3 regions of the Desulfosediminicola sp. genome follow, and region 3 is predicted to be linked to each of the others. Evidence: riboswitches for the same ligand, from Rfam matches in the RefSeq annotation. Region 3 holds a riboswitch; each other region holds the start of a gene.
What was found. Region 3 has a riboswitch for thiamine pyrophosphate ahead of ACN5NT_RS05300 (NRAMP family divalent metal transporter). Riboswitches for the same ligand answer to the same signal wherever they lie in the genome.
Positions count from the first base shown of each region.

Region 1: linked by a shared signal. The riboswitch ahead of thiS (sulfur carrier protein ThiS) and the one ahead of ACN5NT_RS05300 (NRAMP family divalent metal transporter) in region 3 are both predicted to bind thiamine pyrophosphate.
Region 2: linked by a shared signal. The riboswitch ahead of thiM (hydroxyethylthiazole kinase) and the one ahead of ACN5NT_RS05300 (NRAMP family divalent metal transporter) in region 3 are both predicted to bind thiamine pyrophosphate.

Region 1 is NZ_JBLXGE010000006.1:205,426-213,622, forward strand. Features, by position in the region: gene ACN5NT_RS11950 (HesA/MoeB/ThiF family protein) at 1-12, opposite strand, end outside; gene thiH (2-iminoacetate synthase ThiH) at 9-1,139, opposite strand; gene ACN5NT_RS11960 (thiazole synthase) at 1,149-1,928, opposite strand; gene ACN5NT_RS11965 (thiamine phosphate synthase) at 2,008-2,634, opposite strand; gene ACN5NT_RS11970 (thiamine phosphate synthase) at 2,699-3,292, opposite strand; gene thiS (sulfur carrier protein ThiS) at 3,294-3,494, opposite strand; TPP riboswitch at 3,600-3,694, opposite strand; gene ACN5NT_RS11980 (GlsB/YeaQ/YmgE family stress response membrane protein) at 4,049-4,297, opposite strand; gene ACN5NT_RS11985 (transferrin-binding protein-like solute binding protein) at 5,323-6,258, shown strand; gene ACN5NT_RS11990 (surface lipoprotein assembly modifier) at 6,282-7,502, shown strand; partial or broken gene ACN5NT_RS11995 (enoyl-CoA hydratase/isomerase family protein) at 7,666-8,191, opposite strand.
Region 2 is NZ_JBLXGE010000014.1:40,729-48,925, reverse strand. Features, by position in the region: gene ACN5NT_RS19755 (DUF808 domain-containing protein) at 1-238, shown strand, start outside; gene ACN5NT_RS19750 (glycosyltransferase) at 455-1,210, shown strand; gene ACN5NT_RS19745 (hypothetical protein) at 1,616-1,945, opposite strand; gene ACN5NT_RS19740 (coenzyme F420 hydrogenase/dehydrogenase beta subunit N-terminal domain-containing protein) at 2,354-2,938, shown strand; gene ACN5NT_RS19735 (hypothetical protein) at 3,511-4,506, shown strand; tRNA gene ACN5NT_RS19730 (tRNA-Gly) at 4,630-4,704, opposite strand; gene ACN5NT_RS19725 (cold-shock protein) at 5,039-5,242, opposite strand; gene ACN5NT_RS19720 (RNA recognition motif domain-containing protein) at 5,400-5,663, opposite strand; TPP riboswitch at 6,139-6,230, shown strand; gene thiM (hydroxyethylthiazole kinase) at 6,403-7,215, shown strand; gene thiE (thiamine phosphate synthase) at 7,256-7,894, shown strand; gene ACN5NT_RS19705 (ABC transporter ATP-binding protein) at 7,897-8,197, shown strand, end outside.
Region 3 is NZ_JBLXGE010000002.1:540,125-548,321, reverse strand. Features, by position in the region: gene gltS (sodium/glutamate symporter) at 201-1,427, shown strand; gene ACN5NT_RS05305 (hypothetical protein) at 1,528-2,067, opposite strand; gene ACN5NT_RS05300 (NRAMP family divalent metal transporter) at 2,064-3,269, opposite strand; TPP riboswitch at 3,421-3,522, opposite strand; gene apaH (bis(5'-nucleosyl)-tetraphosphatase (symmetrical) ApaH) at 3,705-4,529, opposite strand; gene ACN5NT_RS05290 (Hsp70 family protein) at 5,102-6,379, shown strand; gene ACN5NT_RS05285 (PAS domain S-box protein) at 7,133-8,197, opposite strand, start outside.

The sequences.
Region 1 (8,197 bases), on a different contig from region 3:
CGACAATATCATTCCTTCTCCTCTGCACCAGCTGTCATTATGCTATCCCAATCTTTCCAGACCGGCTCATACCCCTGGGCTCGAATCATCTCTGCGACCTCTGCCGGGCTCCTGTCATCATCTATGGTAAACTGCTCCAGCTCACCGCCGGGATTGGCATAACCACCGGGCTCGGTGCTCGAACCCGCACTGAATGAGGTAGCCCCCAGCCGAACCACATTATCACGAAACCTTCTTCCCTCACGGGTGGAAATAGATATTTCCATCTCAGGGGCAAAGAGCCGGTATGCACAGATCAACTGGACCATCTGCCTGTCATTGATAGGATGATTTGCTTCGTAACCGCCAGCATGCGGCTGCAACCGGGGAAGGGAAATAGAGTACCGGGTTCGCCAGTACGTCTTCTCCAGATAATGTAGATGCATGGCTGTAAAAAAGGAATCGGTGCGCCAATCCTCCAGCCCGAGAAGACAGGCCAAACCAATTTTGTGAATCCTGGCCCTGCCGAGCCTGTCGGGAGTTTCCAGCCTGTAACGAAAGTCCGCCTTACTGCCGAAAGGGTGATATTCGCCGTATTTTTCCCGGTTGTATGTCTCCTGGTAGATACAGACAAAATTCAGACCTGCTGCTGCCAGCTTTTCATATTCGTGCTGCTGAAGCGGCTGCACTTCAATTGCCAACTGGGAAAAATCATCACCAATTTCCCTGAGCACTTTAAGAAAATAATCGGCGTCCGCAACCTGGGGCGCCTCGCCACTGACCAGCAGAATATGGGAATATCCAAGCTTCTTTATGGCCTTAATTTCCTGTCCGATTTCCTCCATATTCAATTTCTTTCTACCTATGGCGGTCTTGCAATTGAAACCACAGTAGACACAACCGTTAGTACAGTAGTTGGAAAGATAGAGCGGAATATAGAGCTGGATGGTTTTACCAAATCTTTTCTGGGTAAGCTGCATCGAGCGCTGGGCCATCTCTTCGAGAAATGGCGCCGCCGCAGGGGAGATCAGAGCCTTAAAATCATCAAGCCCAAGACGTTCTTTGGCCAGGGCTCCCCGCACATCACTTTCCGTTTTAGCAACAATTGAATCGCTGGTTGCCTGCCAGTCATGGCGGATTAATTCATCATAAAAACTCATAACACCCCCTTACTCATTATCAAGAAACGCAGTTAAGGGACTGCTCGCCTCGGCATTGTCGCGTACCTCTGCCAGTCTCGCTTCATATGCCATACGACCGGCTTCAACCGCCATTTTAAAAGCTTGTCCCATCTGCACCGGGTTGGGTGAAACGGCAATTGCGGTATTGACCAATACAGCATCGGCACCAAGCTCCATTGCATACGCGGCATGGGATGGAGCCCCTATTCCCGCATCAACCACAACCGGCACCTGTGATTGCTCGATAATGATTTTCAACATCTCTGCAGTCTGGATACCTTTATTGGTGCCAATTGGTGCTCCCAAGGGCATCACCGTTGCCGCCCCGGCCTCTTCCAGCCTCTTGCAGAGAACAGGATCTGCCTGGATATATGGCATAACGATGAACCCCTGTTTTACCAACTCCTCGGTAGCCAGAAGCGTCTCAACCGGATCAGGCAGCAGGTATTTAGGATCGGGGTGAATTTCCAGTTTCAGCCAATTGGTACCAAGTGCCTCTCTCGCCATCTGGGCCACAAAAACTGCCTCCCTGGCATTACGCACGCCAGAAGTATTTGGCAGCAACTGAAGCCTCGGATGATCGAGATGACGCAAAATATCATCATTGCTATCGGCCAGATCGACACGCTTCAGCGCCACCGTCACCAACTCACTCTCCGACGCGATGATGGCATTGCGCATCAGATTGTTTGAAGCGAATTTGCCGGTTCCCGTAAAAAGACGGGACTCAAATATGCGATCTGCTATTTTCAAAGAACTTCCACTCACGATTCTTCTCCTGATTTAGATAGTAACAACGCAGGATATGCGAATATAGTTTTGGGATTACAGGTAATAATGAGAGAATCTACAGGACCTGTTGCCTGATGGCAGCTATCCTGCTCTGGGGATTTTCGGCATCAAGAATGAGTGATGAAATGGCAACACCATGGACACCTGAAAAAATAAGCGGTGCGATATCTTCAACCGCAATTCCGCCAATGGCGACAATTGGAGTTGTAATCCCCCGCTGCCGGCATTCCTGTATTATGGTCCGATACCCCTCAAGCCCAAGAGTCGGGCTCAGATTCTTTTTGGTCGAGGTAAATCGATACGGCCCAAGCCCGATATAATCGACGCCTTGCTTGTGTCTCAGCTCAATATCTGCAAAAGTATTGCATGTCCCGCCAATGATCGCCGAGCTACCGAGCAAATCCCTGGCCATTTGAGGCTCACCATCATTCAGGCCGAGGTGAACGCCGTCGGCACCAAGTTCCGCAGCCAGCTCAATGTCGTCGTTGACCATAAATGTTGCCTTGAAACTGCGGCAAATTGCGGCCACCTCCTTACCTACTGAAAGCTTCTCATCCCGATCGGCATCTTTAAAACGAAACTGCAACCAATCTATCCCTGCGCGACAAACGACCTCAGCCTGCTCCGCAAGATTGGAATCAGGGCGTGGGTCTGTAATAAACTGAATTTTTCCAGCAATCATAATAATTCTATTTTTATAAGGAATTTAAGGTACTCTAATCGTGGCGACCAGACAGAATCGTGGCTCAGATTCGGTCGGCAATCTTCTGCAAATCGCAAAAAGAACTTACCCGCTCGACCACTCCTTCATGCTGCCAGATAGTGCCAAGAGCGGCAGCACCCCAGCAAATACTGGAGGAAAGTTCAGGAAGCTTTTGTGCAGTTATGCCCCCCAGGGCAACCAGTCTTCTGCCGGAACTGTTCGTACAGTTGTGCAGTTCATCAACAGAAACTGCCGACAGATACCCCTGCTTGGACACCGAATCAAAAACCGGGCTGATAAAGAGATATTCATAGATTCCGGTCAAACACTCGACTTCTTCTATGGAATGGCAGGACCTGCTGCGACTGTAAGCAGGCGTGGTACTACACGGATGGATCGATCTGGAGGGAAGATGAGCTCCGCGAAGCTGGTATTTTTCCAACAAATCATAATTGGAATGGATCATTATCCTGGGGTGGTGAGCCGGATCAATCCCATCCAGCAACTCAGCCATCTGAAGATTACTCCACCCAGGTTTACGCAGGTGTAAAATCTCAAGGCCTGCTGAAAATAATGCGTTAATTGTCTCTGTCTCCGCACCATCAAAACCGGGAGTGGAAATAACCAGCAGTTTCATCTCAGCCCCCCTGAGTCGCCATAACAAGCATTACTACATCGCCGTCAGACAGCGCATGGACTGGCCAATTATTCTTAGGGATAACTGCATAGTTGACGGCTACTGCGAGACCTTCTTCCGTCATATTCAGCAATTGCAGAGCATCCTTTACGGTGGCCTCTTCGGCCAGCGCATACTTCTGATCATTAATTACAACGTGCATGATTTACTCTTATTCATTGTGCTGAATGTATATAGCTTACAAACTTTGCCGCAAAAGGCGAAAAACAGAGACCAACACAATTCAAATCGAGGGGGGGGGAGGAGGTGGAGAAAAACAATGATTCCCTACGCCGGCATTACCCGGATCAGGTTAAGGGTATAATCTCAGCTCGTAATCCACGGGCACCCCTGTTCTTTGAAATGTAGCTTGTTTATTACTGTATAGAGCAAAAGAAAGCACGAAAAAAACTGACACAAATTGATGAGCGAAATTGGGCTGGCTTACAATTATTTGATTCAACAAACTTAAAATTTTAACCCAAAATGGGCCATGGATATGGATCCATGGCTCCTCCAACTCTCTCTGAATTGTAACGCATAAAATTTTCTAAATTATAACTACAAAGAAAACAGGCCCTTTATCATAATATTGATAAAGGGCCTGTATATACATCAAAATGTTTTCTGATTACCTCTGAGAACCAGGAACCACCGGCCGGGAGTGAGGCGTGGGGCATCACATTTATGTGTGAATGAACCGGCAACTACGACAAGCTATTTTTTTATCATTCGGTACCCTAAAAGTAATAAAACGGCACCACCAGTAGCTATGAGCAAGCTGGAGAAGTTGAAACCGGTTACGGTGCCGAAGCCAAGCCTGGTTGAAATGAAGCCACCCACAAAGGCACCTACAATTCCGATAATAATTGTTACAATAAAGCCACCGGGATCAGCCCCCGGCATAATAAATTTCGCTAACAAGCCCACAACCAGGCCAAGGAAAACCCAAGAGAGAATACCCATATCCTGCCTCCATAATTTAGCACTACTTTCATTTGAAATGACTTCTCGAAATAGATGTAGAGGACTGACGTCTCGACAAGTCCCATCTTGCTATTATCACGAAAGAGCAAAAGCTTGCCCACATAGCCTAACATTAAAAACGCTTTCACTCATGTCCAGCAGGCATTTGTCATACCCCAGTGGCAGAGTCGGCTAGTGCACATTTGATAAAACACTGCAATTCCCTGCCACCAGCCTATATCGAGAAATAATACCATGAGATTGACATATTACATTACCTAGAGCCACTCCGGAGGAGGAGTAACACCGGTAATGATGCAGTAAAGAAAAATTATTTCAACGGTCTTTTTTACCGAGTCTTGTCCTCAATTGCCAGAAACCAGCTTTGGCTCCGGGTGTCTCACATTTCGAATCTGACGGTATGACGCCAATGGACCCAATTTCGATTATCCAGAGCCTTTCTGATAATAGACCCATAATACATGTCACGAACCACACCACATTTTCGACCTGTCGTGCGATACCTCTCTTGATATTTTTCAGATTAGCTCTGAAGCTCAGCAAAAGCTGGTCAGGAGTTAGGCGTGAGATGGCAGGCGATTACGGTGTGAACATTGAATTCAATATGTTCTTCACTTCATACGCTGAATATTACATCGTAAAATCGTTGCCATCAAAGCTGGCGGTGATGTAGTCCTTCCTCCCCCCTTTTCATCTCCCATCACAAATCGTAATCTGAGGTTCAATCGCAATATAATTTTTTTTTAAAATTTTTCCGTCACTTACACAACCATCAAACCACCTGCAATTCGAGGCAATTCAAGCGATAGTCACCTAACAACTTAAATACGTTTAACAAGTATGCCGTATTTTACATTGACACTACATTAATTTGTTATAAATATAACTACACCTAACTGCTATAAAGAGCATCAACGGCTATTTACACGAACTACAAGATAAAGAGAGCATTATCCGCCAAAACCTCCACTGCTCTTGTGCCCCCCAAATACCTCAAAAGGACTGTGGAAAAAGAGAAACACCCAAATAAACCAGAGGGAGAATATGATATGAAACTTTTACAGGCTTTCTCAGTTGTTAGCTGCAGCTTGGGTCTTTTGACTCTGACAGGTTGTGGCGGTGGCGGCAGTTCAACCGATACAGCCAATGACATAGCCCCCCAACCTTTTTCTGAATCAGGATTATCCGCCGGATTTGATGTTGAGATAAGTGACGGTACTGTTACCGTTACAGACCAAGGTATCAGCTCTAATTCCACAGCAGAAATTGAATATAATTCCAATGGCGATGTGCAAAGTGTGTCAGTCACCACCCCTAAGGGAACCATTGATTGGAATGATAATTCCGGCACAATAAACCCTATCACAGATAATTCAGTGATACTTGTTTCAAGTGACGATAGATCCAAGCTGGGAGCATTTTCAGATCCATATAATGCAGGCTTCGACTATCAGACTTTTGGTATATGGTTTAACAAAGTTGACGATTCCAACAGGTCTTTTGAGGCAATCACAATAGGTACACTAACGCCTGACAGCGCAATCCCCTCGACAGGAAGTGCGACATTTAATGGATCAACAACTGGTTTTTATATAGATACGGGATATGACGATCCGTTTCTTACGCAAAGTGATTTGGAACTTACCGCAGATTTCGAGAATAGAAATGTGACCTTCACTACAAGTAATACTCAAAAGTACAATTTGGCCAATACTGCTGGATTCATCGATGCTTCCGACCTTGATATAACCAACAACACCTTAAGTATCAGTGAGGGATCCAATAAATTTTCAGGGCAATTAACGACGGATAATGGACTTACAGGCGGTGCAGAAGGAAAGTTTTACGGGCCAAATGCTGAGGAAGCCGGTGGAGTTTTCTCATTGGTTAGCACATCAGGCGATTCAGGATATGTTGGTAGCTTTGGAGCAGTAAAATAAGTCAATAAATTGAAATTTGCTCTATGACATACAAAAGCCTCTTTTTTCTGGCTATGCTGTTACTGGGAAGCGGAGGCTTCTTTTTTCCAGCATCTGCTGTCGCCGCGCAAAAGGTAGTTCTCCAATCCGACGCAACAGACCCGCTGCAGGTTCTCTTTGAGGTTGGCCTTGTGGAGCTCAACAAGGGAAACACCGAATCCGCAGTCCAGATATTTCAGGCCCTGGCCCAGCAATCACCAAGCCCTCGGGTTCAGCTCGAACTGGCCAGGGCTCTCTACCTTGATCACAAATACCGATCAGCGAGAGAACTCTTTAACAGCGTACTGGACAGGCCGAACATCCCCTGGGCTGTCAGAAGAAACATTGATGTCTATCTTGATGAGATAGACTCACGACTTGGCTTTGTACACCTCGATTTCGCCCTGGTAAGTGACAGCAACCCCTGTAATTTCACCGACAAAAAAGTTATTACCATCCTGGGACAGCCCATGGAGGTTATTGAGCCTGAGAATAATGAACAGATTTGGGGAGTCAATTATTCACTGAGAGCTGCCCGTGCCCATTTCGATGATAACTGGTTGGTCACATATGTAGACGCTTTTTTTACCGATTATGAAGGAGGTGATTTCGATAGATTCGGCGCGAACGTGGGAATTCAGGTTACACCTCCATCATTTCCTGAGATGCGATTTAAGGCAGGGCTCAATGAAAACTTCTACGCTGGTGATCATTTTTATGAATATCCATATGGAAATATCATATATTCGCCAAATAAGTTTTTAAATTACGACCTTAAATTTGACTTCGAACTAGGCTATCTCAAAGTCATAGATGCAAGTTATCTCGATGCGGTCAATACAACTCTCACAACCAGCCTTAGCACCAGAAACTTCGGGAAGATCCGCTGGACTGCGGATCTCTATCTCGAAGGTTCCCACACTGATGAAAAGGCCTATACATATTACGGGGGTTCAATAGGTGCGACTCTCTATTACTCCATTATTGATTCCCTGGAACTCCGCCCATCGTTGTCTTTCGGCAAACGTACCTACCAGGGAACCGATCCTTTCTGGGGACAAACCCGAGACGATGATATTATCAAGATCAGCTTTTCAATAGTTAAAAGCAACCTGCAGATATTCGGCTATACCCCTGAAGTTGGTATCGCCTATCAGGAGAACTATTCCAACATAGATTACTACAACTACTCCAAGGTTGCGCTCATCACAAACTTCACCAGATAATCCTGCCTTTATGAATCACGGTGAGAACTCTGATTCACCCTGAAACATCAACCACGCCACTGATCCATCCCGCACCAGAGCATTACACAAGGTTTACCTCAGCCGGCCCGGCTGTTTTTCTGGCAAGCCCCCGGAAATCATTCAGTAGAATGGGGTTGGATGGGTCAAAATCCCGTGCGCCCAGAATGATTTCCAGGGCCCTGCCAAGCCCGGCCTGCCGTGCCATGCGTGAAGCGCCACCGCCGCAGGGCAGAATGCCCATGCCAACCTCCATCTGCATAAACTTCGCCTTGCCGCGAGCGGCAAAACGCATATAGCAGGCCAGGGCAAATTCGTGACCGCCACCCCGCGCAAACCCCTCGATTTTGGCAATGGTGGCCTGGGGCAGTTTACTGATTCTCTCCAGCGTGGTCTGCAGATAGAGTAGCTCAACTTCTTCACGGGAGACCGCTTTGGTCGACATATCCTTCAAAAAATTTGTGTCGGCATGTGCCACGAAAATCTCAGGGTGCACAGACTGAAACACCACGACCTTGACACTGCGATCTGCCTCAAGCAGTATCGGCCAGGCGATTCAGGTCGTCAAGCATTGGAATGCCCTGAATAATTACCGGCGGATAATCAAAAGAGGCGGTGAGAATTGCATCTTTTTGTTCAGCCTTGAATGTCGTAAACCCTTGGTAATTCATCTGCTC
Region 2 (8,197 bases), on a different contig from region 3:
ACTGCTCGTTGTTTCACTGCCACGCATTATTCGTGCACTCGCTGTGATAGGCACAGTGGCGATGCTGTTGGTGGGGGGCGGCATGTTCACCCACAATGTAGAGTTGATACATCATTACCTGCAGGCTGTGCCGGGATTTTTCGCAAACCTGGTCATTGGTGTCCTGGTTGGCAGTGTGGCACTTGTGATACAGCTGGGAGTAGGGAAAATCCGTAAAAGAGTTAGGAAAACCAACTGATATAGGCTCAATGGCACTCTCTTTTCTCATCAATAATCCCCAATATTACAAGCTGATATTCAGCTTTGTGAAAGGTGGCCGCGACGACCAATAAATGGTTGAAATGGATCTGTTAATTGGTTAGCTTTGGTGGATGGTCCTTCATCGTTGATGAAGAGAACGATTTCGTCAAATTCATCTCAAATTAAAAGGCATTGCAACCTTTATGGAGGTTTCGTGGAACCGGTTAATGTCATTTGTATGAAATGGGGGGACAAGTTCGGAGTAGAGTATGTCAATAACCTCTACAATATGGTGAAACGAAATATTACCCTGCCTTTCCGTTTTATCTGCTTTACAGAGATGTCGGATGGAATAGTCGATGGCGTGGAAGTACTGCCGCTGCCGGACTTCAAAGAACCACCAGCCGAATATCAGAAAAAATGTCAGTGTTGGCGAAAGCTGGCTCTGTTTGGTAAGGAATATCAGGATATCAAAGGCAAGATCCTGATGCTTGACCTTGATGTGGTCATAATTGACAACATTGACAGCTTTTTCAGCTACTCAGATAGACTTGCCATGCCGGAGAACTGGTCCCAGCCGGGGCGAAATATAGGGCAGGGTTCGGTAATCTGCTATGAAATGGGACAATACCCGGAGTTGCTTGCACAGTGGGTCAGTAATCAGGCGGACGTTTATCAAAACTATGAAACTGAGCAGGTTTATCTCACTCAAGCCTTAGGCGCAGGGAATTTTGACTGGTTCCCGGAAGAATGGTGTCGAAGTTTTAAAGATCACTGTATGCCCGGAGGCATCCTGAACAGTTTTGTTACCCCCACTCATATTCCCGACGGCGCCAAGATCATTGTTTTTCACGGTAATCCCAATCCGCCTGAGGCCATAGCCGGTGAATGGGGAATACCCGTTCCCTGGTACAAGAAATGGTATAAGACCGTCAAGCCCACTGCCTGGCTATCAGACTATTGGTGTTGAAGAAGCTTTTATTCGAGTTCATAATATCCCCCTTTGGGAGGATTCTTTTCTAACAGACGGGTGCGCTTCTTGCCGTCTGGCATGTGTCCTGTGAAGCTTGATTTTATAAAGCCGCCCTGAAGGAATGACTGCTCAGGGGCGGCTTAGCCCGATTTCTCACGAACATTTTGTCAAAAAACTATTCAAACTAAGCAATTGATAGGCCGGAACAAATATTTCGTCGGTAGTTTTTTGGGAAAAATGTTCGCCGGAGGTAAGTCCATGCGGTACCAGCTTCTTCATTGTTTTGGCAATAAATAGAGGTAACTGGAGTTTACTGCCAAAACTACGAACCTGACACCGCCTGTACTGATGAGAAATCCGGGTTCGTTGTCCCCTGGTAATGCCGAGAAAGTAATTGTCGCCTTACTGGGCTGTATTGTCTTCTGCAGTGGGTGCAGGGACATCCTCGACCATTTCACATTGCCATCCCCAACTCTCCTGCTTTTGGGCAAACTCTGCAGCCTTGCCTTCACAGTAGCCCTCGGTATTCTGTGCCCGCCACAAACCCTGGAGAGATTCATCCTCTTTCTGGTACGTCACTTCGCAGGGAACATTGCTTCCCTGAATATCATATACCACCGTGATGAGGCGTTCTTTACCATCTTTGGTGCAGACATATGTCATTGCACTTGCTGTGGTAACAAAAAAAATCATACAAACTGAGCCCAAGAGCAAAACAAGTGTTTTTTTCATAACGTGTCCCTTCCATAAATTGTTGTTGAGTGTTGTCCTCGAACTTGCGGCGAAATAAAAAAAGTTCAGATTTGCCATAGTGTAGCCGAGAAAAGGGTAAAAATACTAGTAAAATTAATGTATTTGTCCGTTTTTATTCCAATTTGTCACAGTGTTGAATCGTCATCTTGAGGCAATGACTTAACTTGATAGGTCTGTTGCGAAAAGGGGAGCAAGGAAAATGTATCGTCACTCAGTGGGTGACACGTTTCCTGAACTAAGCAGCTCATGGAAGAGTATAACAAATTGTAAGAGTAACATTGAGACTGCTCTATATGTGTGGTAGGATGTCAAATTGTCAGTGAATAAAGTGAAAATCAACGAAGGCCGCCACCCAAACTCTACAGGTTGCAGGTCACTTAATGAACAATAACTGCCAGGTTTCCACCGAATCACCCTCTCTATATAGCTTTTACAGAAAAGGATCTTTGTACCCGTTGTGGAACCTGTGTTGGTGTATGTCCCAATGGTGCTTTGAGCCTCGATAAGGACAACTATCCTGAAATCGATCTCGACAATTGCGTACAATGTGGACTTTGTGCCAAGGTTTGTGCGGGCGGCAGTGTAAATTTTGCAGAACTGTCTGAGATAACCTTTGGCCATAAAGAAGCAACTATAGATTTTGACGACCATTTTCTGCAGTCGACTATTGGTTATGCGACCGATGAAAAACTCAGGACCGGTGGAGCCAGTGGCGGCGTAGTATCCGCCCTCTTGTGGAACATGCAGAAAGAGGGAACGATTGATGGTTGTATCGTTACCAGGATGAGTCGCGAAAATCCATGCCGCGGGGAATTATATATCGCGAAAGGTTACGATGAGATACGGCAGAGCCAGCAGTCAAAATATGTTGTAATCCCGGTTAATTCATTGTTGGCGAAATTACGCAATTTAACGGGTCGCTATGCTATTGTCGCCTTGCCCTGTCAGGTGCATGGCCTTCGGCTGCTTTAGCATGAAGTTCCGGCCTTGTTTAAAAAAATAATGTAATTATTGGGCTACATTGCGCTACCACCCTGGAACCCAGTTGCGACAGAAAGGCTCCTCAAACTGTCTCTGCGGAAAAAATAAAGGAAAGGATAGATTCCTTGCTTATGAAGCTGGGGAAAAAGAAAGTAGTTCGTTTACCTTTATGGAAATTCCTGTCTTCTGATTTTAGGGTGCCCTTGATCCGTATCAGACAGTCTTTAAAACGGCGACGCTTCAAGCTTTTGTAAGCCGGGTGTGAAGGGAAGCTGCCGGGTGCTATCGGGTATGAAGGATTGGTGACTGTTCTGATTCTGTTGATAGTGGTGCATAAGAGACGTACTTGTCTAATATTCGGTAATAGCATGGAAATGGATCAGTTTTCGCTACGCCAAATGCAGGGAGGCAGGGAGACTGGGATACGGTTGTAGTTTTTATGGCTCACGATTCTTTTTGAGCCCGGGTATATCACGCTCTCAAATCAGTTCGATCGCTTTTCATATCATTTTAAATACTGCTGGAATGTTATTGTAAAACATCTCAAGAACCGGGGGGATTAAATGATTAAAGAATGGTCAGAAAGACGTGTGCTGGTCGCAATCTACATGCTATTGCCCATAATCACTGTAATGGCCCTGGAGCGGGTGGTATTCGCGAATGATAATGATGAAAACAGTACACCTGTTTTTTTGCCTGAAGTCAGCATTGGTTTGGGGTATCGAAACGACCAACTTTCTTTTACCATAGCTGGTTTTGAGGGCACTCCAAACGTTCTGTCAGAGCTGGAGTGGGATTCTGTGGAGAGCATGGTCCTGACCGGTGATGTGCGTTGGTGTACTGAAACCCATATATATTTCCGTGCACATGCTTTAATTGGCACAATTTATTCCGGTGACAGTCGCGATTCGGATTACGAGGGCGATAACAGGACAATGGAATATTCACGTTCCTATGCAGATACAGACGACGGTTCAGTTTTTGATGGGAGTTTCGGGTTGGGCTATAGCTTTGATGTAGCTCTTCAGGAACCAGGTACGTATTGGCGCTTCATCCCGGTGATTGGCTACGCATTCCACACCCAGGAGTTTGAAATGACCAATGGCTATCAGGAGCTATACATTGATGAGGATGGAATCAGTTGGCCCCCAGGACCGTTTGACGGGCTGGACAGCAGTTACGACAGTGACTGGAGCGGGCCCTGGATCGGAATAGAGCTGGAATGGAGACCAGCTGTAAAGCACAGTCTTATAGTCGGGTTTGAATATAGCTGGCTTGATTATGAGGCTGACGCGACCTGGAACCTGAGAGAAGATTTGATGCAGCCGACAAGCTTCGAGCATGATGCGGATGGCAGCGGTGTCAGTCTCAATACTGAATATCGATATGACGTTACCAGGAACTGGTATCTGGGACTTCAATTCTATTACTACAACATGAGTACTGATTCGGGGACAAAAACAACCTATGCGGCCGATGGCACAATTTACAAAAGCAAATTCAACGGGGCGGATTGGGAGTCTTACTCTGCTTTAGTTAAGATGGGATACTATTTTTAGTTCCGGGTGAATAAGATTGTAGATTGCAGGGTAGAGAAACATCTATCGTTTCCGTTGCATCGGCTGCTGAATTTATTTTAAACAAAAAAGGCTTACGAATAGATCGTAAGCCTTTGGCAATTCTGGAGCGGGAAACGGGGGTCGAACCCGCGGCCTTCAGCTTGGGAAGCTGACACTCTACCACTGAGTTATTCCCGCAAGAAAGTTGAAGAAGTATAAAGTTCTTGTTTGGGGTTGTCAACTAAGACGTTGTGGTAGTTTTTGTATGAAATTCGGCAGGGTCGGCAATTACCAGGTAAAGTGGATCAGAACGACGTATTTCGTTTGCTAATGCTGAGGCTGATCTTGTATTTGAACTGCAGGAAATATCAAAACCGGGTGAATCTTAGGTCTCTAAGCTAAGAACTGGTTTCTTCTGGAATAACAGGAAGGCTGCTCTGAAAGACGGGAAACAGTAAGTTACTTCGAGGTATATCAAATCACTACAGTGTCAAAGGAGTTGGCTGTTCTGCAGCCAACCCCCTCTGGCAGTTTATTTGATCTTAACTACATTCTGGGCTGAAGGGCCTTTAGGGCCTTCAGTGACCTCAAAACTCACGCGCTCGCCTTCTGCGAGTGATTTGAAGCCGGTAGTCTGAATTGCGGAGTGATGAACAAAGACATCCTTTCCACCATCCTGCTCGATAAATCCAAATCCCTTGGCATCATTAAACCATTTAACTGTTCCTTCAACCATTGTGACAACTCCTGTGTTAGTGTGGGGCGAAACTGCCCCGTTTTCCAAACTCGATATTCTCTTTTCCAGGATATCGAGTCTTAACCCGCTTCACGGGTTAATTCTGTACTGATATTTCTGCTATTTATTCAAAAAGCAGTACCGTATGATAACGGCTTTATCTGCGTTTCTTTCCTTTTTTCTGAGGTTTGGCTTCACGGCAAACGAGTTGACGGTGCTTATACTCGTGTCTGTTGAGATCTTCCATGGCTTTATGTCCCTCGCTTCGAGACCCCATTTCAATAAAGGCAAAGCCTTTTGATCGTCCGCTGAAGTGGTCAGTCACAAGGTTTGCGTTGACGACTTCTCCGTATTGGGTAAATAGAGCTAATACCTCGCTCTCGCTGATATCATAGGGCAGGTTGCCTATAAAGAGCTTCACTCAGGATCTCCTGTTTGCTGTGACCAGCGGCGAAATGTTGTCGGCAACAAAATGCGATAGGGCCGCAAGTAAGGTGTCGAGAACCACGAAGCGTGATCTTGATTTATAGAATGAGGGTGTCAGAATCCAGGCCATACCGGTAAGCTGATAGTCCCCATGAGAAAGCTATTGCTGCTGCCACTGGTGAAATTTTCAGGTGTCCATGAATGTGTCGGGCAGTATCGGGTGGGAGGGATTAAACCCGCGATTTTCGGCCTGGAAGAAACACGATTTCGACGCTGTATAATTTCAGCAGAATACATTAAGAAATATAGATGTCTCCTTAGATATTGTCAACGGATAAGTCATGTTAGGTGTTTGGGGTTGCTGCATGAGTGCCACAGGTTGCAGGGAGTATTAACGCAAATGTTGTGAGTAGTTTCGCTGTCAACCAACCATTTGACATTCCATTTATGATATTCTATAAATGTTCAATATAATTTGCAAGGGGTGGCTGATAAGCCTGAGATGATACCCTTTGAACCTGATCTGGTTAACGCCAGCGTAGGGATGCACGGATGATTGTTGTATTCATATCAGATTCTTCATCGGTTTTCGGCTGAGCAATCCCGCTCAGACATCTCTTTTTCTGTTGCCTCCTGTTTTCATTTAACGTGCCTGTAAACACCAGATTGTCATGGGCGTTTGCTGTGCAGATATTGCCAGCTCCAACGGCAATAATTTACCGAGGAGGGAACCAATGTCCCGGAACGGCACTCCTGCTGAACGTGCAGCAGAAAACTTGCAGAAAGTTCGAGCTAATAATCCGCTTATTCATAATATCACCAATTTTGTGGTGATGAATTCAACAGCCAATGTGCTTCTGGCGGCAGGGGCGTCGCCTGTCATGGCCCATGCCGAAAATGAGGTTGAGGAGATGGCCGGCTTTGCCGGAGCGTTAGTACTCAATATTGGCACCCTGACTGATGCCTGGGTCGATTCAATGGTGAAGGCCGGCAGGAAAGCGTCCGAATTGGGCACTCCGATAGTGCTTGATCCGGTTGGCTCGGGTGCAACTGCACTTCGTACTGCTGCCGCCAAACGAATTATTGCTGATACGCAGGTAACCGTGATCCGCGGTAACGCTTCAGAGGTACTGTCATTGCGTGATGCTGATTCTAAAACACGAGGCGTCGATGCGCTTCATTCCGTGGAAGATGCGGCAGGCGTTGCAGGGATTCTTGCCGGGGAGCTAGGAGTTACCCTGGCAGTTACCGGACCGGTGGATCTTGTTACCGATGGCATGCGGGTGCTTCGCGTTGAAAACGGGCATAAGCTGATGCCTTATGTAACGGGCACCGGCTGTGCGGCAACAACCATAATTGGTGCTTTCAATGCGGTAGACGATGATCCGGTCATGGCTACCGCCACAGCTTTGGCCTATTTCGGTCTGGCTGGAGAAATGGCAGGTGAAATATCCAAAGGACCGGGGAGCTTCATGGTCAACCTTCTTGACAGTCTCTACACAATTACGCCGGAAGATCTCCGCACAGGCTGTCGAATTTGTCCATGAACAAATTCGAGTCTTGCAGCATTTGAAAAGGAAGCACTTTATGAAGCTGAACTATTCAGTCTACCTGGTTACAGACCGGGAGATGGCCGGAGAGTGTAATCTGGCAGATATCGTGGTTGCTGCAGTCAGCGGTGGAGTAAGTTGCGTGCAGATAAGGGAGAAGAATCTGCCCACACGCCAATTTGTGGAGGAGGCAAGGGGGCTGGTTGAACATCTCAGGCCACTTGGGATCCCGCTCATTGTCAACGACCGCGTGGATGTCGCACTTGCATGCGATGCAGACGGTGTGCATCTCGGCCAGAATGACATGCATATAAAGGATGCCCGTTCTTTGCTGGGAGGCCAGAAGATAATAGGTATATCGGCGGAATCCCTGGCTGACGCCAGGCGGGCCGAGCTGGAAGGGGCTGATTATATCGGCATCAGCCCGGTCTTTGCCACAGCGACTAAAACAGATATTGCCAAGCCTCTTGGCCTGGGAGGGGTTCGAATAATCCGTGACAACGTACAACTGCCTCTGGTGGGCATTGGTGGGATCTCTGCTGCCAATGCAGCCGATGTCATTCAGCACGGCGCAGATGGTGTGGCGGTGGTTTCGGCGATCATTGCTGCTGAAAGTCCCGAGGCTTCGGCCCGTGAGCTATTGCAGCAGGTGACTTCAGCAAAAAGGATCGTTTAAGTATGCAAGAGTTTCATTTGCAAAGTTGTACCACTCCGCCTGCTATTCATTTTGACTCGATTTCCCTGTCGTTTGATGGAGAGTTATTGTTCAGCGATTTCAGTGCCACAATTGGGGCCGGTAGTTGTACCTGCCTGCTCGGTCCTAGCGGTTGCGGAAAGTCGACATTGTTGAAAATTGTATCAGGTAATCCAGACCTCAGTTACAGCGGGCGGGTTCACTTTAATGGCGTCGAAAATCCGGGGATCAGTTGGATGGCGCAGAGTGATTTGTTGCTCCCATGGCTGTCGGTGCAGGAAAATG
Region 3 (8,197 bases):
GCTGTGAATGAGGGCTTTCTTCTTGATTACAGTCACTCCACTGTGCGACCATATACTTTGGGTGCGAGCAGGTTGGTGTATCGCTGAAAGGGGTCCGGAATCCTTTGAAGTGTAATGTGGAGCGCTGAGGAATATACACAAGCACTGCCGGGCGGCAGGCAACGGGAGATGACAAAATAAGGCTGGGGGCCAGGCAGATTATGGAATTCGTCGACGGGGTTTTGTTAATAAAATCATTTCTGACGGTTACAATCGGTATTGTCATATTGTTTCTGGGTAAACGGTTAAACGATGCTGTGGAAGTCCTGCAGGAATATAGTATTCCCGAGCCGGTCACAGGGGGCCTGATCTGTTCTGTGCTGATTGCAGTCGTCTATCTGGCGACAGGAGTGGAAATTGAGTTCGACCTGGCGGCACGGGACGTCCTGCTGGTCTATTTTTTTACGACCATAGGTATAAATTCGAGTCTGAAAGATCTGCTTAACGGTGGTAAGCCGCTCATCATCCTCCTGGTCATAACCATCGGGTACATGTTTGTACAAAATATCACCGGTCTCAGCGTGGCGAAATTCTTTGGCTTGCAGTCCCAGGTTGGCTTGCTGGGTGGATCTATCTCCCTTATTGGCGGGCATGGCACCGCTATTGCCTGGGCGCCGCGGGTGGCGGAGGGTTATGCAATATCCAATGCTATGGAGATCGGCATTGCCTGTGCCACTTTCGGCCTAATACTGGCAAGTCTCATGGGAGGCCCGATCGGTAAATTGCTTATTACCCGCTATAACCTCAAGCCGGCAGTGCAGGAGGCAATGGATGTCGGGGTGTCAGATGAAAACAAAGCTGATGAGAAGATAGACTATCTGGCATTTCTCGATTCGGTGCTGGCAATTCATGTGTGTATTATCTTCGGCTTGATCCTCAATGAAGCCATAGGTAAAGCGGGCCCGCAGCTACCTCTTTTTGTGACCTGTCTTTTCGCGGGCATCATCATAACGAATTGTATACCGGAATCATTCCCGAGGTGGTCGGGGACCAGATGGCCAAGCAGAAAACCCTCCATCGCCCTGCTTGCAGATATTTCTCTTGGCACCTTTTTAGCCATGTCGCTGATGAGTATGCAATTATGGACTTTGGTCGATTTAGCCGGACCGATATTAGCCATTCTGGCAGCGCAATTACTGGTTGCAGTGCTGGTTACTCTTTTTATCGTTTTTCCGGCAATGGGTAAGACTTATGATGCCGCTGTCGTCTGTGCGGGTTTTGGCGGTATTTCTCTCGGCTCGACTCCAACCGCAATGGCGAATATGTCCTCGGTTTCAAAGCGTTATGGCCCGTCTCATTTGGCTTTTGTCATTGTGCCGCTGGTATGCGCATTCTTTATAGATCTTGTGAACGCGGTGATGATTCCGTTCTTTTTATCAAACTTTTAGTTCTGGGTCCGGAAGGGGAGGGGCAGACCTTGAAATGAGGTGCCAACCCGGTTTCCTCTTCAGTTCAGGCTGTGCTGTATGGGCTCATGAGAAATTTGGGCTAAAGCAGGATCACCTGGTCGCTGGCGTCCATCAATTTGTCGGATAGCCGTCTTTCCCGCCGGGTCAGGTCTGACTCGGCGAAAGTTGTGCCATAGTAGGCGTTGATGATCCTGGTGGCACTCATCTCCAGCGTCTTGAGAAACAGGTCAAACTTGCCGGACTGCAGATAGAGGGTGGCATCATTGACAAAAAGGATGTCACGTCTGTCTGCCCTGAACTCTTCAAACAACTCTTCTATTTTTCGCGCATTTTCCGTGGCCAGCTGCAGGGTGTGGGCAGCGTCCCGGCCCATGGAACGCGGGGCGGCAATGTCGGCGGTCAGATAGAGAACCGGGGTGCCGGAATCAAGAGCAAGCTTGCCGCCGATTCCGGCAACCGTTGCCGGGGCCAGATCCAGAACAGCCATCTGCCGGCCATAGCCTGCCTCTAAAAACCGCTGCAGAATCAGGCCGGTTTTGGTGGTCTTGCCTGAATTGACATCTCCGGCAATCAGCGTCTGCCGGTTGAGATACTGTTCAATATGGTCAGTTGTCATCATGCGATCCCGATTTTGGTAAGCAGAAACCGTACTGCCAGAAATGAGGTGACCAGCAGGGTGAGGCCACCCATCAGGTTCAGCAGTGCTGAATTTCGCAGGCTGACGTCAGACCTGTTCAAGAGGTAGAGAATGATCGCAATGATCAGCGGGGTGCCGGTAAGGCCTAAAGCCAGCATCAGGGGCAGGAGCAGGAAAAAGCCGCCCTTTACGAAAGGGCCGAGCATGCTGACCAGGCAGCCTGCTATTATGGCAGCCGCAAAGCGCTTGTCCCTGACATCCAGCTCCCATCCCATCTTGTCCGAGATAAAATAGGCCCCGGCCATAAAGGTGGGGGAGAGGGTGGTCAAGGTGGCGCACCACAACCCGATCATAAAAATCTTCATCGCATTGTCCCCCAGAAATGGCCTGAGGGCCAGGGCCGCGTCCGTGGCACTGGTCACCGCTATGCCGTTAGGATGGAGAACCGCTGCCGCCACCAGAAAAATGGCCACACTGTAGAGACCGAGGGCCAGGCCCATGGAGGTAAAGGTGTCGAACCGGGCCAGCGAAAGCTCGCTTTGTTTCCAGCCCCTGGCATTGGTATTGTACGTATGCATGCCGATAATGGTGACATGAACGGCTCCGCCCATGATAGCCGCCATCATCATGGCCGCGTTGAGCCCCCCGGGAAGATTGGGACGAAGCCCCTGAACAATACCAGGCAGAGAGAGTTCCGCCATAAAGAGCGTGGCCACAAAACAGGCAACGACAAAGAACACCAGGATTTTACAGAGCGTTTCAAATTTCCGGTATCCCTTGCGCACCAGAAATACCGAGATCAGTATGCCGTACAACATGCCCCAAAATGGGGTGTCCACGCCGGTAACCAGAGAGGTGATGCCCGACAGCGCGCTCATGAGCACCATTGCCGCCAGCCAGGTTGCCAGCAGCGCGTCTACCGTGAGTACCCATGCCCAGCGTTTCCCCAGGTGTTTTTCCGTTGCGGCAATAATCCCCTGACCCTCAAGGATGCCTACCCTGGCCGCCAGATACTGTGCGGTGGTGCCGAATACCGCACTGAGGATCACTACCCACAGCAGCTGATATCCATAACTGGCACCGGCAATGGCCACGCTGGCTAATGTCGCTGGGCCACAGGCAACTGCGCTGATAATCCACGCTGGCCCCATCTCTCTTGCATATCGAACGTATTTGACTGGCATGGGCTCTTCTGTTCCTTAAGTTCTGGAGAGCCGGCAACGGCTGCTCCGGTTTTCATGAACGCTCTTTTCTTTCGGGTAAAATGGTTCATGATAGCGAGACTGTCTAAGGAAGGGGAAGCTTTCTACGATGCCGGAAAGAACATTCCAGCGGGAAAAGCGATCTCCGAATTTCTTGCGACAGTGTGAACTGTATCAAGTTCGATGGGTATGATCTCAGCTCTGCAGACATTGCAAAACACCCCAATCGGAACGTGGAATTACTAATGATTTATCAACTAAAAAGCAAATCATTTTGAATCATGGGCGGCAAACAGCGGGCTAGCTGACCGATGATTCTGAGCTGGCCTTGTTTCTTGCCCGGATGCAAAACAGCTGATGCGCTGGGTGGTGGCGCTGTCTGAATGGTGCAGTCTTAGCAGATGAGCGGTGGCTGGTTTATTGCGGATTGGCAGAAAGTGCCGGTTGCCGGAAATAGTGTTGATCTTCCCAGCGCAGCATGGTCAGGAACCTGCCCCAGACACAGCCAGTATCCAGCCCGATGACGTTGTTATCATTGTCGTGGCATCCTTCCAGGGAGGCCCAGTGGCCGAAAATCACTGTTTTTTCCAGGGCGATACGTTGAGGTGAGGCGAACCACGGATGCAGGCCATTGCCGTTGATCTTGCCTGGCGACAGCTTGCATTTCATATCCAGACGTTGGTCGCTGAAGCAAAGACGCATCCGGGTGTAGGCATTGATGATATACCGGTATCTCTCTATACCCGATAACTCTTGATCCCAGGAATCCGGTTGATTGCCGTACATCTGTTCAATAAGCCATGGCCAGTTTTCACTGCGTAACAGGGTCTCGATTTCCCGCGCATTGTCTCGGGCAGTCGGTAGATCCCATTGGGGGGAGATCCCGGCGTGACACATGACAAATTCATCATGCTCTGCCAGCAACGGTTGTTGACGCAGCCAGTCAAGCAGTTGATTTTTATCAGGCGCGGTCAGGATCGGTGCGGTTTTGTCTTTGGGCCTAGGTGGAACAAGGTCGAGGGAGACCGCGAGCAGGTGCAGATCATGATTGCCTAAAACGACGGTTGCACTGTCCCCAAGACTGTGCACGAATCGTAATGTTTCTAGTGATTCAGGGCCCTTGGCGACCAGGTCGCCGGCAAACCAGATACTATCCTGCTGTGGATTGAAGGCTGCTTTTTCAAGCAACAGCTTGAGTTCAGCAAGGCAGCCTTGCACATCTCCCACAATATATGTCGACAAAATAACCTCACTCAGTTGGAACCGTTGAATAGCGCCGGGAAGAAGTGTTCGATTTAAGACGCAAACATCAGGCCATGTACATTACGCAGGACACATCGCCCTGACCTTATTTCAAAGGGTGTTTCTACAGCATTGCTGCCAATACTGTAAACAGATTAATCATTGTGGACGGGATGAGGCTGGAGGGTGATAATCAAACGGAGTCACAATCAAACACCAATTAAACCGGGGCAGACCACGATATAAATTTATAAAGCTACCAAAAACCTGTTTTGTCTCCGGTAGATGGCTTGAACAGAAGGCGACGTGCATAGGTCTGCACTATTCAAATAATCGTTATTTTTCTTGACTTGTTTACCGCGTCATATTGTAAACAGCCCCTTCTGTTTTGCAGCTACTAACATTTTCACACGACATCGCTCATGTAAGGCAGTGTTCCGGGTTTACTGTGTCTGCAAGAAAGATTGAGGACTATGCCCACTTTATGGGTGTGTTTAACATATCATTATTGAGTCGAGCATTTGTGAAACCGCTTATCAGCGGAAATGCCAGTACGTAAAGGAGTTATGGTAATGGGTGCAATATTCGGCATCGATTTCGGCACATCGAATTCAGCACTGTCAGTAAATATTGATGGGCAGACAGAAGCAATTGAGCTTGATGAACACAACACCAACACAAAACTTTTACCATCAATTATCTTCTATGATTATTTCGAAAAAGAATTCCTTTTCGGCCAGCAGGCAATTGAGCGATATATAGAAACTGATGCGGAAGGCAGATACATTCAGTCTGTGAAGACATATCTGCCAGATCTTAACTTCAAAAGCACCGACATAGCAGGCACCACACATTCACTGGAGCAGCTCGTCAGCCTTGTACTGAAACACATAAAATCGAAGGGCGAAAACTATCTTAAAAGTGAGATAACCGATGCGGTGATTGGTCGCCCTGTAGTCTTTTCAGAAGACAAAGAGAAGGAAGAACTGGCCGAGAAGCGCCTCCTGGATGCTGCACGACTGGCAGGATTCAAAAATATATATCTGGAATATGAGCCGGTTGCCGCTGCAAGCTTTTATGAACAGACATTAGACGCTCATCAGGAGCAGCTCGTTCTCATTTGTGATTTTGGTGGTGGTACTTCAGATTTTTCCGTTCTTAAAGCCTGCGGCAGAAATGAAAAAAGTTACCTTGAGAGAAGGAAAGATATCCTCTCTCTCGGCGGCTGTACTGTTGGCGGTAACACCCTTGATTCAAGCCTGATGTGGTCAGAGGTCGCCAAAACATTCGGTAAAAATGTCAAGCTTTCCTACCCCATGACCAGGAACGTGGTCAGTATGCCCGGTTCGATAATGAACAGACTGCGAAAATGGCATTTAATTCCGCAGCTCAATACCCCCAAAACGATGAGATATCTGCATGAAATAGAACGGTTTGCCGACGAGCCACAATGCATTCGGAACCTCATTTCATTGATTGAGCACAATCATGGTTATTCACTGTTTAAGGCGATTGAAAAAGCGAAAATTGAACTTTCCGGCAGAGAGCAGACGGTGATTGAGTATAAAGACTACAATATTTCAGTCCACCAGCCGGTTACCATAACTCAATTCAATAAGACCATAGCAAACGACATCGAGCGTATCATACACTCGATAAAGACCACGGTCAGCAGCGCCGGTCTCGGTAACAACCAGATAGACAAAGTGATGTTGACAGGTGGAACATCAAATGTCCCTCTCATTAACAGCTATCTCACCGCCACCTTCGGAAGAGAGAAGATTATCAATACAGATGCGTTTACCAGTGTTGGCCAGGGGCTCGGCTTTTGCGGCAATCAATATATGTAGTTCATGGTTTGTAACGAAAAGGGTCAGAGTGGAATTAGTTGTATCAACTCGTGTAATTTTAGTCAGTCCCTTTTAGATTTGCCTCCATCAGGTTAAACCGGTGCCATCACAATTGTGATTGTCACCGGCTTTTTTGGGTTGTTCGCATTTGTAATGCTCATAAGTAGGAGTTTATTACGTGTCAGCTGAGCGTCGCAAGCACCACATTGCAGGGGTAAGCTGGGATCCACAGTGAGTTTGTGCGTAGCTCTCATCTAATTTCGTTTGCGTCCCAGTGCGGTCTATACGCAGTTAATCATGGGAATTATAAGCTGGAGAACTAGAAATGACTGATAGCTTGCATAAACTTCGGGTTCGGCACTTGCAATACGCCGATTCTGAGGGAGTAAAATTATCACCGACCAGGTTTTAGTCCTTGTTCTGGTACGTTCTCCAATAATTATTGTTGGAGGTGTGTTGGGTAATGCTCAAAATAAAAGAGTATCGCAGGAACTTTTTCGCCTAATTGTTCTGGCGCTAATGTTCTTAATCGGTTTACGACTTTTATGGCTTGCATGATGTGAAAGAGCGTGAATCCGAAGGTGAACCGCAGGGGGTATAAATAAGACCAGCAGCCCCGGTTATCTTCTGCTCTTTGACTGTTGTGCACCAGATGGGCAAACCATGACTGCAATTCAAGGCAATTCCGTAAGGATATCTAGAAACCTTCCTCACATATCGGGTACGATCCTTTCAGCAGCTCCGGGCCTGAGCTTAGAGCTTCGTCTGTAAACCGACATATTTTTGAACAGACGCATGTAAGAAGTTGGTCTCGACTGGTTTGGTGATATAGTCGTTCATGCCGGCTTGTATACACTTCTCTTTATCGCCGGCCATTGCAGTTGCTGTCATCGCAATAATCGGAATATTCGCCTTGCTCGCGATAGGGTTGGCGCGAAGTGTCCTGGTTACCTCTAAACCATTCATACCCGGCAACTGGATGTCGACAAACGCGATATCGTAATCCTTTTCCCGTAGCAGCTTTAAACCTTCCTCTCCGGTTCCTGCCTGGTCAGTTTTGCCTCCGATTTTCTCCAACATAGACGATATGACGATTCTGCTGACGAAATCATCTTCGATGATCAGGGCATTAAAAGAACCGATGTTTTTTGTCTGTTCCAGGGAATCAAGCAAAGAAACGTTATCAGCACTCTGCTCCTGAAGATAAAAAGGTAAGTTCAGGTAAAAGCTTGTTCCCACCCCTTCCTGGCTGGCAACGCAGATACCGCCCCCCATCAGGAGAACAAGCTGCTTGACAATAGCAAGGCCAAGCCCCGCTCCCTGTTGGACCGTTTTGCTCTTCATTTGGGTGAAAGGATTGAAAAGATTGGGGATATCATCTTCAGCGATCCCAATGCCGTTGTCAGAGACTGTGATCAGTAAGCAGACTTTCTTTGGGGTCCGATGTATCGTAGCGATTTCGGTGTGAATATCATCTGTCCGGCTGAACTTGATTGCGTTGCCGACAAGATTCATCAAGATCTGAGACAACCTGTTGTCATCTCCATACAGGGAGTCCGGAACGTTTGTATGCTGGGTAAATGACAGGGTGAGGTTCTTTTCCGAAGCCATCAAGGAAAACATGGTATCGATACCGCCCAGAACATCCCGGAGCCTGAACGGTTTCGGTTGAAGGGCCATTTTGCCGGCCTCTATTTTTGAGATATCAAGTATATCAGAAACCAGACCCGTCAGACGCCTGCAGGAGTTGATGCCCATTTCAACATATCCCCGCGCGCTCTCTTCCAGCGCCTCTGCCTGAAGCAGTTGCAGAGTCCC